One region of the Hydrogenophaga sp. BPS33 genome, then DNA from elsewhere that is predicted to be linked to it. Evidence: predicted binding sites of a transcription regulator. Region 1 holds the regulator's gene; the other holds the start of a gene.
What was found. The regulator LexA, encoded in region 1, represses DNA repair genes until DNA is damaged. The targets are predictions, from matches to a motif close to ACTGTATNNNNATACAGT.
Positions count from the first base shown of each region.

Region 2: the regulator LexA is predicted to act here: its motif matches at 1,888-1,905, upstream of recA (recombinase RecA).

Region 1 covers NZ_CP044549.1:3,065,290-3,072,799, forward strand. The annotation lists gene F9K07_RS14135 (tripartite tricarboxylate transporter substrate binding protein) at 1-28, shown strand, start outside; gene F9K07_RS14140 (NAD(P)-dependent oxidoreductase) at 25-987, shown strand; gene F9K07_RS14145 (D-2-hydroxyacid dehydrogenase family protein) at 1,022-2,029, opposite strand; gene F9K07_RS14150 (hypothetical protein) at 2,145-2,516, opposite strand; gene lexA (transcriptional repressor LexA) at 2,664-3,341, opposite strand; gene F9K07_RS14160 (asparaginase) at 3,482-4,468, shown strand; gene F9K07_RS14165 (hypothetical protein) at 4,473-4,892, shown strand; gene F9K07_RS14170 (DUF6152 family protein) at 4,904-5,383, shown strand; gene adk (adenylate kinase) at 5,444-6,100, opposite strand; gene kdsB (3-deoxy-manno-octulosonate cytidylyltransferase) at 6,241-7,029, opposite strand; gene F9K07_RS14185 (Trm112 family protein) at 7,026-7,232, opposite strand; gene lpxK (tetraacyldisaccharide 4'-kinase) at 7,271-7,510, opposite strand, start outside.
Region 2 covers NZ_CP044549.1:6,244,844-6,252,353, reverse strand. The annotation lists gene F9K07_RS29030 (sensor histidine kinase) at 1-394, opposite strand, end outside; gene F9K07_RS29025 (response regulator) at 504-1,178, opposite strand; gene F9K07_RS29020 (MarR family winged helix-turn-helix transcriptional regulator) at 1,289-1,807, opposite strand; gene recA (recombinase RecA) at 1,941-3,047, shown strand; gene recX (recombination regulator RecX) at 3,071-3,532, shown strand; gene F9K07_RS29005 (MFS transporter) at 3,544-5,103, opposite strand; gene argC (N-acetyl-gamma-glutamyl-phosphate reductase) at 5,221-6,132, opposite strand; gene sucC (ADP-forming succinate--CoA ligase subunit beta) at 6,307-7,470, shown strand; gene sucD (succinate--CoA ligase subunit alpha) at 7,494-7,510, shown strand, end outside.

The DNA of each region.
Region 1 (7,510 bases):
CGGCCGCATCGGCAACGTGAAAAAATGAGCGTGACCGACATGCAGGCGGACACGGGTACCACCTCGCTGGTCGTCGCTTTGTTGGCGCCCATGCCCGAGCGCTTGTTGCAGGCCCTGGGTGACGCCGGTCATCGCATTGCCCAGCCAGGTGACGCCTGGTGGGCCGAGGCCAGTGTGGCGGTCACGCGAGGTTCGCTGCCCACGGGCGATGAGATATTGGCGACGCTGCCACGGCTGGCTTTGCTGTGTTGCTGGGGCAGCGGATTCGACGGCATCGATCTGCAGGCCATGGCGCACCGGGGCGTTGCGGTTGCCCGTTCGCCGGGCAGCAATTCGGCCAGCGTGGCCGACCTGGCCATGGGCTTTGTCATCGCCTTGTTGCGCGGCCTGCCGCAGGCCCAGGCGCATGTGCGTTCGGGCGCCTGGCAGAAGGCCGAGCTGCGTTTGCCGCCCGCGCGCGGACTCACGGGTTCGCGCCTGGGCATCTTCGGCGCCGGTGACGTCGGCCGCCGTGTGCTGGCGCGCGCACAAGCGTTTGAGATGGAGCTGGCTTGCTGCAGCCGTCGCGATCCGGGCCTGCCGGGAGTGCGCTACTTTGCGCAATTGCGGGAGCTGGCCCAGTGGTGCGACGTGCTGGTGCTGTCGGTGCGTGCGGATGCCTCGACGCGCCACGCCGTGGACGCGCAGGTGCTGCAGGCGCTGGGGCCACAAGGCTGTCTGGTGAACGTGGCGCGCGGTTCTGTCGTGGACGAGGCCGCGCTCTGTGTGGCCTTGGCGCAGCGCACGCTCGGCGGCTTCGCCAGCGACGTGTTCGAACACGAACCCGTGGTGCCGTCACCCATGCTGCGCTTTGCGAACGCGGTACTGACGCCGCACGTGGGCGGCGCCACGCAGCAAGCGCAACAAGCGCAGGTGGACGCCGTGATGCACAACCTGCAGAGCTTCCTCGCGACCGGACAGCCCGCGCACCCAGTGACAACGGCCTAGTCCGGTCACCCTTGCATCGCCCGTGGGCGTGGCTTCAGCGGCGGACCTGCAACGCCCCAGGGTTGACGATGTTCGTCGGCGTGCCCTTGATGTAGTTCACGACGTTGTCGAAAGCCGCCGAGAAATAGGTTTCATAACTGTCCTGCTCCACGTAACCGATGTGCGGCGTGCAAATGCAGTTCTCCAGACGCAGAAGTGCGTGGCCTTGCAGGATGGGTTCGGACTCGAAAACGTCGATCGCCGCCAGTCCGGGGCGGCCACGGTTCAACGCGGCGATCAAGGCGTCGGGCTGGATGAGCTCGGCGCGCGAGGTGTTGACGAGCAATGCCGTGGTCTTCATGCAGGCCAGGTCTTCGGATGTGACGCAACCCGCGCTGGACTCGCTCAGGCGCAGGTGAAGACTGATCACGTCGGCGGCTTCGAACAACGCGGTCTTGCTGGTGGCTACGTCATAGCCATCGGCCGCCGCGCGGGCGCGGCTTTCTTCGCGGCCCCAGATGATGACCCGCATGCCGAAGGCCCGGCCATAGCCCGCGACGATCTGGCCGATGCGCCCATAGCTCCAGACCCCCAGCGTCTTGCCCTTGAGCACCATGCCCACGCCGAAGTTGGGTGGCATGGCGGCGGCCTTCAGGCCAGCTTGCTGCCAGGCGCCGTGCTTCAGGTTGGACACGTATTGCGGAATGCGGCGCATCGAGGTCATGATCAGCGCCCAGGCGAGCTCTGCCGTGGACACTGGCGAGCCCACGCCCTCGGCCACGGCAATGCCGCGCTCGGTGCACGCGGCCACGTCCACGTGGCTGCCCACTCGGCCGGTCTGGGCGATGAGCTTGAGCCGGGGCAATTTCTCGATCAGCTGGCGCGTGATCACGGTGCGTTCGCGGATCAGCACGAGCACGTCGGCGTCGCGCAAACGAATGGACAACTGTCCGACACCTTTGACGGTGTTGGTGAAAACTTTGGCGGGAAAGGCTTCCAGCTTTTCGGCACAACGCAGCTTGCGCACAGCGTCCTGATAGTCATCAAGGATCACAATATTCATGGGGCCGTATTGTGCCTGCCCATGTTGTGGCTCCCTGGACGGGTCCAGGTAACAAAACGCGCCGAACCGCACCATGCCGCATGCGCGTATGCGGCGAGCTTGGCCCCTCGCTGCGTTACGCGACCCGTGCAGCGCGCCTGTTTTCCTGGTCCACCAGGCGATCAAGTTCGGCGCAGACGTCGTTGATCCGACCCGAAATGACCAGCCGCACGCCCGAGCGGTGGACAGGTGCAACGTCGGCTTGGCGCAGCACACGCACGCGGCTCAAGGAAGATGCGGGAACCGGCGCGGCAGCGCACGCCGGGTCGATCGAGGTGCCACCGGATACACGCCGTCCCAGCCAGCCCGCCTTGGCGAAGCGCTGCACCGCCCGCGTGACCAGCGGCTCGTTGGCAGCAGGCGTGCTTCGAATGGATGGCGTGGGCAGCCAGCAGTCGATCAACTGCAGAGGCGCGCGCCAGGTGTTGGTGGTGAAAAGCTTTCCCATGTGAAACTCCATCGTTGGGGTTGAACACAGGCAGGATTGCAAACAAAGGCGCCTTGGCAGGGATGTGTCCATCAACGCGGAATGCCATCCAGCAATCCGCAGGACAAAACGCCCGCCACCTGCCAAGGCGACTCTGGCCGAAGCCGGTCAGAGCTGGAAACTGTTGCGGATCAGGCCCACGGCAAGGCCTTCGATTTCGAACGGCTCTCCCGGCTCGACCACGATGGTTTTGTAGTCCGGGTTCTCGGCATGCAGCTCGATCAGGTGCTGGCGCCGCATGAAGCGTTTGACGGTGACGTCATCCCCCAGGCGGGCGACCACGATCTGGCCGTTTTTCGCCTCCTTGGTGGATTGCACGGCGAGCAGGTCGCCATCCATGATGCCGATGTCGCGCATGGACATGCCGCGCACCTTGAGCAGGTAATCGGGCGTGCGCTGGAACAGGCTGCGTTCCACCTGGTAGGTCTGGTCCACATGCTCCTGCGCCAGGATGGGCGAGCCGGCGGCGACACGGCCAATGAGGGGCAGCACCAGCTGGCCCAGGCTGGGGATCGGCAGTGTAAGCTGGCGCCCGCGCGAGTCGTTGATGGATTGCAGGTCTTCGCTGCGCAGGCGAATGCCGCGCGACGTGCCGCTGACCAGCTCGATGACCCCCTTGCGCGCCAGCGCCTGCAAATGCTCTTCGGCCGCGTTGGCCGACTTGAAACCGAGCTCGCTGGCGATTTCGGCCCGGGTGGGCGGCGCGCCGGTGCGGGCGATGGCACTCTGGATCAATTCCAGAATCTGCTGTTGCCGTGCGGTGAGCTTCGGTGCGGTATGGGGCATGTCAAACATGGAGACCTCGTTGAAAACGTGGGTGCCAAGGGGTGGATTGCCTTGTGGATCAGCCGGTGCGCCGCTGAGCGGGTGGTACCTGTTTGCTTATCCAGTGGCTGTATTTTTAACCAGTTTCAAAGGATTGGCAAGTGTTGGATGAAAACCGGGGCCAGCGGCTCGTGATACTGGGCACCGGCGGCACGATCGCTGGCCGGGCGGCCCAGTCGGGCGACAACGTGGGCTATGTGGCGGGGCAGGTGTCGGTGGCTGACTTGGTCGCGGCGGTGCCGGCGCTGGCGCACCTGCCGTTGGTGGTGGAGCAGGTGGCCCAGATCGATAGCAAGGACATGGGCTTGCCGGTCTGGCAGGCCTTGGCACGCTCGCTCGCGGCCCATCTGGACGATCCTGCCGTGTCGTCCGTGCTGGTGACGCACGGCACCGACACGCTGGAGGAAACCGCGTTCGTGCTGCAGCAGGTGCTGCAGCCCAGAAAACCCGTGGTGCTGACCTGCGCCATGCGCCCGGCCTCGGCCTTGTCGCCAGACGGTCCGCAGAATCTCAGCGACGCCGTGGCCGTGGCGCGGCAGGCCACGGGCGGCTGCGTGGTCGTGGTCTGCGCGGGGCAGGTGCACGCGGCGCGTGACGTGGCCAAGGTGCACACCTACCAGCTCAACGCGTTCGATTCCGGTGATGCCGGTCCATTGGCGCGTGTGGAAGAGGGCGGAGTGCGCCGCTTTCGGGCTTGGAGCGCCGGGGATTCGCGCGACGCTGCACCCGCCCAGGCTTCGCCCGATCTTCTCGAGCGCTTCCTGGCGGCCGAGGCGCTGCCGCGCGTCGAGCTCGTCACCAGCCACGCCGATGCGGATGGCAATCTGGTGCGCGCCTTGGCGGCGCAACCCGCGCCGGCGCGCCCACTGAAGGGCATCGTGGTCGCGGCCACCGGCAATGGCACGGTGCACCGATCGCTGGTCGAGGCGCTGAACGAAGCCAAGGCCAGCGGCGTGCGCGTGGTGCTCGCCAGCCGCTGTGCAAGGGGGCGGGTGGTGCCGCACGCGGGTCTGGCGTTCGAGCATTCGCACGGCCTCTCGCCGGTCAAGGCGCGACTGGCGCTGGCACTCGAGTTGCTGATGGGCTGAGCGCATGTTCGCCGCGCTCGGCGCCCATCCGTGGGCCTATCCGATGCTGGAGGTGGTCCACCTGCTGGGCGTGGCGTTGCTGCTGGGCAATCTCACGCTGCTGGAGCTGCGCGTGTTCGGTTGGGGCAGGGCATTGCCGATCGAACCGCTGGCCCGTTTGAGCCTGGGCATCGTCGCGCTGGGATTCGTGCTGGCCGCGGCCTCGGGTCTTTTGATGTTTGCGACGCAGGCTGGGGAACTGCTGGCCAATCGCGTGTTCACAGCCAAGATGGTGTTGATCATGCTGGCGGGTGGCAACGCCGGCTGGTTCCATGCCCGCCGCTCCCTGCAGCGGCAGGACCGCATGGCGCGTGTCCTGATGCTGCTGTCGACGGTGCTGTGGCTGCTGGTATTGACCTGCGGCCGTTGGATTGGCTACGTGTGAAGGAGATGGTCATGCAGCGACGAGATCTGATGCAGGCGGGCGCGGCGTTCGGATGGGGCGGCTGGAGCGCGCTCGCGCAGGCCCACCACGGCTGGAGCAGCTTCGACCAGGACCGCCCGCTCTACCTGGAGGGCCGGGCGGCCAGCGTACGCTGGCGCAACCCGCATGCGGAGCTGGTGCTGGACGTGCCCGAGTCGCTGCGCCTGCCGCCCGATCTGGCGCAGCGCAGCCTGCCGGCGCAGACGGCATCCATCGACGGTCCCGCGCTGCTCGCCAGGACCGTGCTGCCCACCCGGCGCGACCGCCGTTGGGAAATCGAGTTGGCGCCGCTGTTTCGCCTGGGCCAGTGGCAGGTGCCCGAGATCAAGAACGGCATGCCGCTGTCCGTGGTGGGATTCGCGTTCAAGGACGAGAAGGGCGAGGCGATCCTGCGCGCCGAGTACCTGTTTCTGGACGGCAAGACTTACGGCCTGCGCTCCAGTCCGGCCTGAGTGCGCGGATGCAAAAAACCCGGCGCGTGGCCGGGTTCTGGATGGGGTGTTGAGCGCGCCTTATTTCGACAACGCTTCAAAGACGCGCGCCGTGATGTCTTCCACCGAGCCGGTGCCGCTGATGGCGCGGTACTTCGGCGCGTCGGCGCCGTTGCCACGGGCCCAGCTGCTGTAGTAGTCCACCAACGGGCGGGTCTGCGCGCTGTAGACCTCCAGGCGCTTCTTCACGGTCTCTTCCTTGTCGTCTTCGCGCTGGATCAGCGGCTCGCCGGTCACGTCGTCCTGGCCGGCGACCTTGGGCGGGTTGAACTTGACGTGGTAGGTGCGGCCCGAGGCGGGGTGCGAACGGCGCCCGCTCATGCGCTCGATGATGGCGTCGAACGGCACATCGATTTCCAGCACGTAGTCCAGCTTCACACCCGCGGCCTTCATCGCGTCGGCTTGCGGGATCGTGCGGGGAAAACCATCGAACAGGAAACCGTTGGCGCAGTCGGCCTGCGCAATGCGTTCCTTGACCAGATTGATGATGAGGTCGTCGCTGACCAAACCACCCGACTCCATCACCGACTTGGCTTGCAGGCCCAGTGGGGTGCCGGCCTTCACAGCGGCGCGCAGCATGTCGCCGGTGGAGATTTGCGGGATGCCGTATTTTTGGCAAATGAACGTGGCTTGCGTTCCTTTGCCCGCACCCGGGGCGCCCAACAGAATCAGTCTCATCGTCTTCCTTCTCTCAGAGTTTCAAAGCGTCGCCGCGTGTCTCGCGCGGTCCCGGGCATGGCTGCCGGGGTATCCATTCGAGGATAGCATGGGCACCCCACGGCCAAACTGACAGCGAAAGACGGGGTTTAGCGGGCCGCTCAACGGCTGGCTTGCAGCAGTTCGCGCACGCGTTGCAGGTCTTGCGGTGTGTCGACGCCGGGTCCTGGAGCGTGCTCGGTCAGGTGCACCGCGATGCGCTGCCCGTGCCACAACACGCGCAACTGTTCCAGCGACTCCGTGCGTTCCAGCGGTGCTGGCTCCAGCACGGGGAATTGCCGCAGGAAACCCGCGCGGTAACCGTAGATGCCGATGTGGCGCAGCGGCGCGGGCGAGGGCAGGACCGCGCTGGCCGGGCCCGCTTGCAGCGCCGCCATGCCGTCGCGCCACCAGGCAATGGGAGCGCGGCTGAAATACAGCGCGGTGCCCGCGCGGTCGAGCACCACCTTGACGACGTTGGGATTGAGAAAATCGTCCGCGCTGGCAATGGCGTGGGCGGCGGTGCTCATGACGCAGTCGTGGCGGGACTGCAGTTCCGCGGCCACGGCGTCGATCAGCCGGGGTTCGATCAGCGGCTCGTCGCCTTGCACGTTCACCACCACGGCGTCGTCGGGCAGTTCGAGTTGCGCGCAGGCCTCGGCCAGGCGGTCGCTGCCCGAGGGATGGTCTGTGCGCGTGAGAAGGGCTTGAACGCCGTGCGCCTGGCAGGCTTGGACGATGCGCGCGTCGTCGGCCGCCACCACACACCGGTTCGCGCCACTTTGCAGCGCGCGCTGCGCCACGCGCACCACCATGGGCACGCCGGCGATGTCGGCCAGCGGCTTGTCGGGCAGCCGGGTCGATGCCAGCCGCGCGGGGATCAGGACCGTGAAACCCTGGGCAGCGTTCATGCCAGCGGCGCAGGCGCCGAGGGGCGGGCTGCTTCCTCATCGCTGAGGGTGCGGGCTTCGTGTTCGAGGAGGATCGGAATGCCGTCGCGCACCGGGTAGGCCAGGCGCGCGCTGCGGGAGAGCAACTCCTGCTTGTCGCGATCGAAGATCAGAGGGCCTTTGGTGACCGGGCAGACCAGCAGTTCGAGCAGTTTGGTGTCCATCGCGCGATGATAGTCGCGCCGCGCCTCAACGCCCGGCCTCAACGCCCGGCTGTGACGGCCGCCAGGCGGGCCTCGACTGCGGCGAAGAACGCGGGGTCGGGTGCCAGCTCCAAAGGCACCGCCCAGGCCTGCCGTGTGCCGTCGGCAGGCAATAGCGGAAAGAGCTTCACTGCGTCTTTTTCGGTGCAGACCACCACGTCCGCGGGATGGCGCAGCAGCTCGGCGTAGGCGGTCGCGTCAGCATGATCGGGCAGGGGAATTTCCTGCTCGGGCACGAG
Region 2 (7,510 bases), 3.1 Mb from region 1:
TCAGCACCAGATTGTCGTTGTCGTAGCGCGCGAGCCAGGTGTAGGCCACGCGTACCTCGTCGCCGCGCACCATGTCGTCGCGCAGCAGCACGCGCCCAGGCTCTGGTACCTCCTCTGCGCTGGGCCGGGGAAAGTCCGCTTCGCCGCTGACGAGCGTGCCCCGCGGGTCGACCACCTGGTAGTACACCAGGTCGGTGTCATCGGCGCGCAGCAGGTCGCGCGCCTGGGCGTTGAGATTGAAGCTGATCTGGGCGTTGTGGCTCGTGACGAACTGCGTTAACGCCTGCAGGTTGAATTCGAGCGCGCGGTCGAACGGCCGGCTGGCGATGCCCTGCGCCACGAACCAGGTCAGGGCCAGTGAGAGCGGCCACAGCAGCAGCAGCGGCGTGAGCATCCAGTCCAGGATCTCGCCAAACAGGCTGCGCTGTTCGCGTTGGAACAACCCGAAAGACTTCTGCCCGACCCGTTCGTTCGCGGTGGAGGGCTCACCCGGCGGCCCGGTGTCAGCCGGGGACTTTTTCAAGGCAATAGCCCAGGCCGCGCACCGTGGCGATGCGGATCGGATCCTTCTCGATCTTCTTGCGCAGGCGGTGGATGTACACCTCGATCGCGTTGTTGCTCACCTCTTCGCCCCATTCGCACAGCCGTTCGACCAACTGGTCCTTGCTCACCAGGCGGCCAGCGCGCTGCAGCAGCACCTCGAGCAGGCCGAGTTCGCGCGCGGACAGCTCGATCATCTTGCCGTCGATGGTGGCCACCCGCCCGGCCTGGTCGTACTCCAGCGGGCCGTGGCGGATGACGTTGGTCGAACCGCCCATGCCCCGGCGCGTGAGCGCGCGCACGCGGGCTTCGAGTTCCTGCAGCGAGAACGGCTTGGCCATGTAGTCGTCGGCACCGTAGTCCAGGCCCTTGACGCGCTCCTCGACGCTGTCGGCTGCAGTGAGGATCAGCACGGGCATCTTCGAGCCGCGCGAGCGCAGGCGCTTGAGCACCTCCAGACCGTGCAGCCGAGGCAGGCCCAGGTCCAGGATCAGCAGGTCGAACTCGTTGTTGGTGAGCAGAGCCGCATCGGCCTCGGTGCCGGTGGTGACGTGGTCGACCGCGGCGCCCGCCGCGCGCAGGCTGCGCAACAGGCCGTCGGCCAACACATGGTCGTCTTCGGCGATCAGGATGCGCATGGTGTGTCTCCTCGGTGGCCCGTGCCGCCCTGGGTCTGTCTGGATGCTCTGCTGGAGCCGGCTCATTTTAGGCCTGCCTGCCGCTGTAGTGGCCCCGGGACCCGGTGATTTCACCGGGGTGGCACGGCGGCGCGCGCGCCGGGCGATTCCGATCCGTAGGCTTCCAGGCCCAGCGCCACCACCGTGGCCACCGCGTCGCCCACTTGCGCGCGAAACTCCGCTTCGGCTTGCGCGACCGCATGTCGAAAGGCCTCCAGCCAGAGCAGGCCGGTCTCGGTGAACACGATGCGCCGGGCGCGCGCATCGTGCGCATCCGGCTCGCGCCGCACCAGGCCCCAGGCTTCGCACTGCGTCACCAGGTCGCCCATGGCCTGCTTGCTCATGCCGGCCTGGTGCGCCAGTTCGGTCAGGCGCGAGCCGTGCAGGCCCAGATGGCGCGTGATGTGGATGTGCGCCGCGCCCACCTGCGCACGCGCGGCCAGGTGCGAGAGCCTCAGCGGCACGTTGGCGTCGTGCGCCATCAGGCTGAGCACGCGCTCGTCGAAGCGGCGCAATGCCAGGCCCATCAGGCGGCCCAGGTGCCCGCCGCGCCAGCGGTCGTCGGGCGGCTCAAAGGTGGTTTCGGGCATGGTCAGATGGTAAGGCAAACTGACCAAATAACGGCTTGTTGATTTTTAACCCGGCTGTAAACTCCTGCTCAAGCATCCAGCCTGTACGCATTTACAGGCATGCTCACCCCCAACAACCCGCTCAGGAGCTTTCATGGACGCAGCCGTCAAGAACAACCCCCTCAACAGCGAAAAATCCAAGGCCTTGCAGGCCGCGCTGGCCCAGATCGAAAAGCAGTTCGGCAAGGGCACCATCATGCGGCTGGGCGAAGGCGAGACGATCGAAGACATCCAGGTCGTCTCCACCGGTTCGCTGGGCCTGGACATCGCCCTTGGGGTGGGCGGTCTGCCACGTGGCCGCGTGATCGAGATCTACGGCCCGGAATCGTCCGGCAAGACCACGCTCACGCTGCAGGCGATTGCCGAGATGCAAAAGCTCGGCGGCCAATGCGCCTTCGTCGACGCCGAACACGCGCTGGACATCCAGTACGCCCAGAAGCTCGGCGTGAACCTGCAAGACCTGCTGATCTCCCAGCCCGACACCGGTGAACAGGCGCTCGAAATCGTCGACAGCCTGGTGCGCTCCGGCGCGGTCGACCTGATCGTGGTCGACTCGGTGGCCGCGCTCACGCCCAAGGCCGAACTCGAAGGCGAAATGGGCGACTCGCTGCCCGGCCTGCAGGCCCGCCTGATGAGCCAGGCACTGCGCAAACTCACCGCGCACATCAAGAAGACCAACTGCATGGTCATCTTCATCAACCAGATCCGCATGAAGATCGGCGTGATGTTCGGCAGCCCCGAAACCACCACCGGTGGCAACGCATTGAAGTTCTACGCCTCGGTGCGCCTGGACATCCGCCGCACCGGCACGATCAAGAAGGGTGAAGAGGCGATTGGCAACGAGACCAAGGTCAAGGTGGTGAAAAACAAGGTGTCACCGCCCTTCAAGACCGCCGAATTCGACATCCTGTTCGGCGAAGGCATCAGCCGCGAGGGCGAAATTCTCGATCTGGGCGTGACCCACCGCGTCATCGAGAAGTCGGGTGCCTGGTACGCCTACAACGGCGAGAAGATCGGCCAAGGCCGCGACAACTCGCGCGAATTCCTGCGCGAGAACACCGACCTGCGCATCGAGATCGAAAACAAGGTGCGCACCGAACTCGGCGTGCCGCTCCTGCCGGTGGAAGAAGCGCCTGCGCCCGCCAAGGGTGGCAAGGCCGAGAAGAAGGCCAAGGACGCCGACGCCGCACCGGCTGCCTGAGGCGCGGGTCGCGCTGTTTCGGCATGGCCTTCGACCAGATCTCGCTGAAGGGCCGCGCCTTGCGGTTGCTGGCGGGGCGCGAGCATTCGCGCTCCGAACTGCAGCGCAAGCTGAGCGCGCACGAAACCGAGCCCGGTGAACTGGCCAAAGCCCTGGACGAACTCGAGGCCAAGGGATTCATCAACGAGCAACGGGTGCTGGAGTCGGTGGTGCACCGGCGCGCTGCCCGCCTGGGGGCCGCGCGCGTGCGCCAGGAACTGCACGCCAAGGGCCTGGACCCGCAAGCGGTGGCGCAAGCCGTGGCCGGTCTGCAGGACTCGGAGGAGACGCGGGCCCGGGAGGTCTGGCGCAAGAAATTTGGCGAAACACCCAGCGACGCCGCCGCGGTGGGCAAGCAGATGCGCTTCCTGCTCACGCGTGGCTTCGGCGCCGATGTGGCGCGGCGTGTGGTGCGCGGTGCACCGGACGACGACAACGAAGGTTGAGAGGCTGCCGCTCAGCGCGGCTGCGAGGTCGATGCGACCGCTGGCGTATCGGGGCCGCGCAGCATGCGCCAGGCCAACAGTCCGCTGAACACCATGATCGCCGTGCCCACCACCGCGGCCACTTGCAGGCCGTCGACGAAGGCGGTGCGCGCGGCGACCCGCAGCGCATCGGCCACGGGTGCGGGCAGGCCTTGCGCGACGGTGAGCGCGCCACCCAAGGTCGCGGCTTCGGCCACCGCCGCTGTCGATAAACCCTCGGGCAACTGCCCCGCCATGCCGGCCCGGTACAAACCCGTCGCCAGGCTGCCGAACACCGCGATGCCCAATGCGCCGGACAACTCGGCGCTGGTTTCCGACAGCGCCGAAGCTGCGCCGGCGCGCTCGGGCGGCGCGGAGCTGATGACGATGTCGTTGCCCAGCGTGAACACGGGCGCCATGCCGATGCCCATCACCGTCATGCCCACCACCAGCGCGGGCAGCCCGTACACGCCGTCCACCAGCGTCATGCCGGCAAACCCGACGGCCGCCACGGCCAAGCCCATCACCATCGTGCGAGGCGCAGAGATGCGCTGCGCGATTGCAGGCGTGAGCATCGATCCCACCACGAACGACAGCGACCAAGGCACGGTGCACAAGCCGGCCATCAGCGGCGACAGCCCGAGCACGAGCTGCAAGTGCTGCGAGATGAAGATGTAGACGCCGAACATCGCAAACGAGGTGAGCGCGTAGGCACAGATGGCGGCCGCGAACCGGGGCTGGGCGAACAGCTGGATGTCCAGCAGCGGGTAGTGAATGCGGCGTTGCCGGCGCACGAACGCAAGGCCAGCGGCCAACCCCAGGACGCCCACCGCCCAGGTGGTCACGCCCAAATGGCCTTCGGCCGCTTGCTTGAGCGCGAACACGCCACCCAGGACGGCGGTGAGCGAGAGCCCCACGCTGATCAAATCGAGGCGGCCAGCCGCTTCATCTCGGTACTCGGGCAGCAGGAACGGGCCTACCGCCAGCAGCAACAACATTACCGGTACGGCGGCCCAGAAGATGGCTGGCCAGGCGAAATACTCCAGGATGAGGCCGCCCACCAGCGGCCCGATCGCCCCGCCCACCGAATAACTCGAAATCCAGATGCCGATCGCCACCCGGCGTTGTCGCTCGTCGCGGAACATGTTGGAGATCAGCGAAAGCGTCGACGGCGCCAGTGTGGCGCCGGCGATGCCGAGCAGCGCGCGCGTGGCGATCAGGGCCTGTGCGGTGGTCGAAAGCGCCGCCGCTACCGATGCCGCTGCAAACGCCGCCGCGCCGATCATCAGCAGGCGCCGCCGCCCGAGCTTGTCGCCCAACGTGCCCATGGTGATCAGCAGGCCGGCGACCATGAAGCCGTAGATATCGACGATCCAGAGCAGTTGCGAGGCCGATGGGCGCAGATCGGTGCTGATGGCCGGCAGTGCGAGGTTCAGCACAGTGAGGTCCATCGCGTAGACCAGGCAGGGCAGAGCAATCACCCCCAAGGCGACCCATTCACGGCGCGTGGCTTTGGGTAGGGCTATCTCAGGGGGCGGTGAAGCCTTGTGCATGGAAAGGTTCCTCGGAGTTTGGCGCCAATACCCACACCGGCGTCTTGTGAACCGACGACGAACCAATACCCCGGAATTCGACACCTCCGAAGCGCAGCTCGGAGGCGCCGCAGATGCTTACAGGCCCAGCATCAGCTTGAGGTTCTGCACCGCGGCTCCGCTGGCACCCTTGCCGAGGTTGTCGAGCCGGGCCACCACGACTGCGTGTCGCGCTTCGGCGTTGCCGAACACCCGAATTTCCAGCTTGTTGGTGTTGTTGAGCGCCAGCGCATCGAGCTTGCCGTTGTCGGTTGCCGGCTCGGTGCTCACCCACTCGCTGCCGGCGTAGTGCAGGCTGTAAACGCCGTTCAGATCGGCCAGGGCAGGCTTGCCTGGCAACGTGTCCAGGTGCAGCGGCAACTGCACCAGCATGCCTTGCGCAAAGTTGCCCACGGCGGGCATGAAGATCGGCCGGCGGGTGAGGCCGGTGTAGGCCATGATCTCCGGAATGTGCTTGTGCGTCAGGCCCAGCGCGTACAGCTCATAGGCCGGGGCCTGACTTTGCTCGTACGCCTCGATCATGGTGCGCCCGCCACCCGAATAGCCGCTGACGGCGGGCAGGGAGACCGGGTGATGGGCGGGCACCACGCCTGCGTCGATCAGGGGGCGCAGCAATGCGATGGCGCCGCTGGCATAACAGCCGGGATTGGCCACGCGGTTGGCGTTCATGACAGCCTTGCGCTGCCCGGCGTCCAGTTCGGGAAAGCCGAACACCCAGCCCGGCGCCGTGCGGTGGGCCGTGGAAGCGTCGATAACCTTGGGTTGCCTGCCCGACAGACCGTCGATCATGGCGACCGACTCGCGCGCCGCGTCGTCGTGCAAACAGAGGATGACCAGATCGGACTGCGCCATCAACTCGCGTTTGGCCGCAGGGTCCTTGCGGCGTTCGGGCGCGATGCTGATCAGCTCGATCTGCGGCATGTCCTGCAGACGCTCGCGGATTTGCAGCCCGGTGGTGCCTGCTTCGCCATCGATGAATACCTTGGCCATGGGAGATCCGCCTTCTCAGTCAAGAAAACAATACGGGGTACACCATTCGATCCGGCGCGCGCGCGTCTTTGGTGCATCGCACCATGATACATTCCCCGGTTGCTGTTTTCAGTGCCCCAGCGCGGCCAACCTGGGTAGGCCGACACTCTTTTATCTGTTCCTGAGAGAGACCTCATGAAGATCCATGAATACCAAGGCAAGGAAATCTTGCGTCAGTTTGGTGTGCCCGTGCCGCGCGGCATTGCGGCCTTTACAGTGCAAGAGGCGGTCGAAGCCGCTCAGAAGTTGGGTGGTCCGGTCTGGGTGGTCAAGGCCCAGATCCACGCGGGTGGCCGCGGCAAGGGCGGCGGCGTGAAGGTCGCCAAGACGGTCGACGACGTCAAGCGCCTGGCCGGTGAAATCCTCGGCATGCAGCTCAAAACGCACCAGACCGGCCCCGAAGGCCAGAAGGTTCGCCGCCTCTACATCGAAGACGGGGCGGACATCAAGAACGAACTGTATGTGTCGCTCGTGACCGACCGCGCCACGCAGAAGGTGGCTCTGATCGCGTCGAGCGAAGGCGGCATGGACATCGAGGAAGTGGCCCATTCCACGCCCGAGAAGATCGTCACCGAGATGATCGATCCCCTGACCGGCATCACCCCAGAGCAGAGCAAGAAGGTGGCAGCAGCCATCGGCCTGACCGGCGCATCCGTCGACCAGGCCGTGGACATCTTCTCCAAGATCTACAAGTGCTACATGGACACCGACGCGTCGCTGGTTGAAATCAACCCGCTGAACTGCGACTCCAAGGGCAACCTCATGGCCCTGGACGCCAAGTTCAACTTCGACTCGAACGCCCTGTTCCGCCACCCCGAGATCGTGGCCTACCGCGATCTGGACGAAGAAGATCCGGCCGAAATCGAAGCCTCCAAGTTCGACCTCGCCTACATCAGCCTGGACGGCAACATCGGCTGCTTGGTCAACGGCGCGGGCCTGGCCATGGCCACCATGGACACCATCAAGCTGTTCGGCGCCGAGCCGGCCAACTTCCTTGACGTGGGCGGCGGCGCCACCCCTGAGAAGGTCACGGAAGCCTTCAAGATCATGCTCAAGAACGACAAGGTCAAGGCGATCCTGGTCAACATCTTCGGCGGCATCATGAAGTGCGACACCATCGCCACGGGCGTGATCACCGCCTGCAAGGCTGTGAACCTGCAAGTGCCGCTGGTGGTGCGCATGAAGGGCACCAACGAAGAACTGGGCAAGAAGATGCTGGCCGAGTCGGGCCTTCCCATCATCAGTGCAGACACCATGGCCGAAGCTGCCCAGAAGGTGGTTGCTGCGGTCAAAGCCTAAGCCCAGGAAAGCGAGAAACAGTCATGTCGATCTACATCAA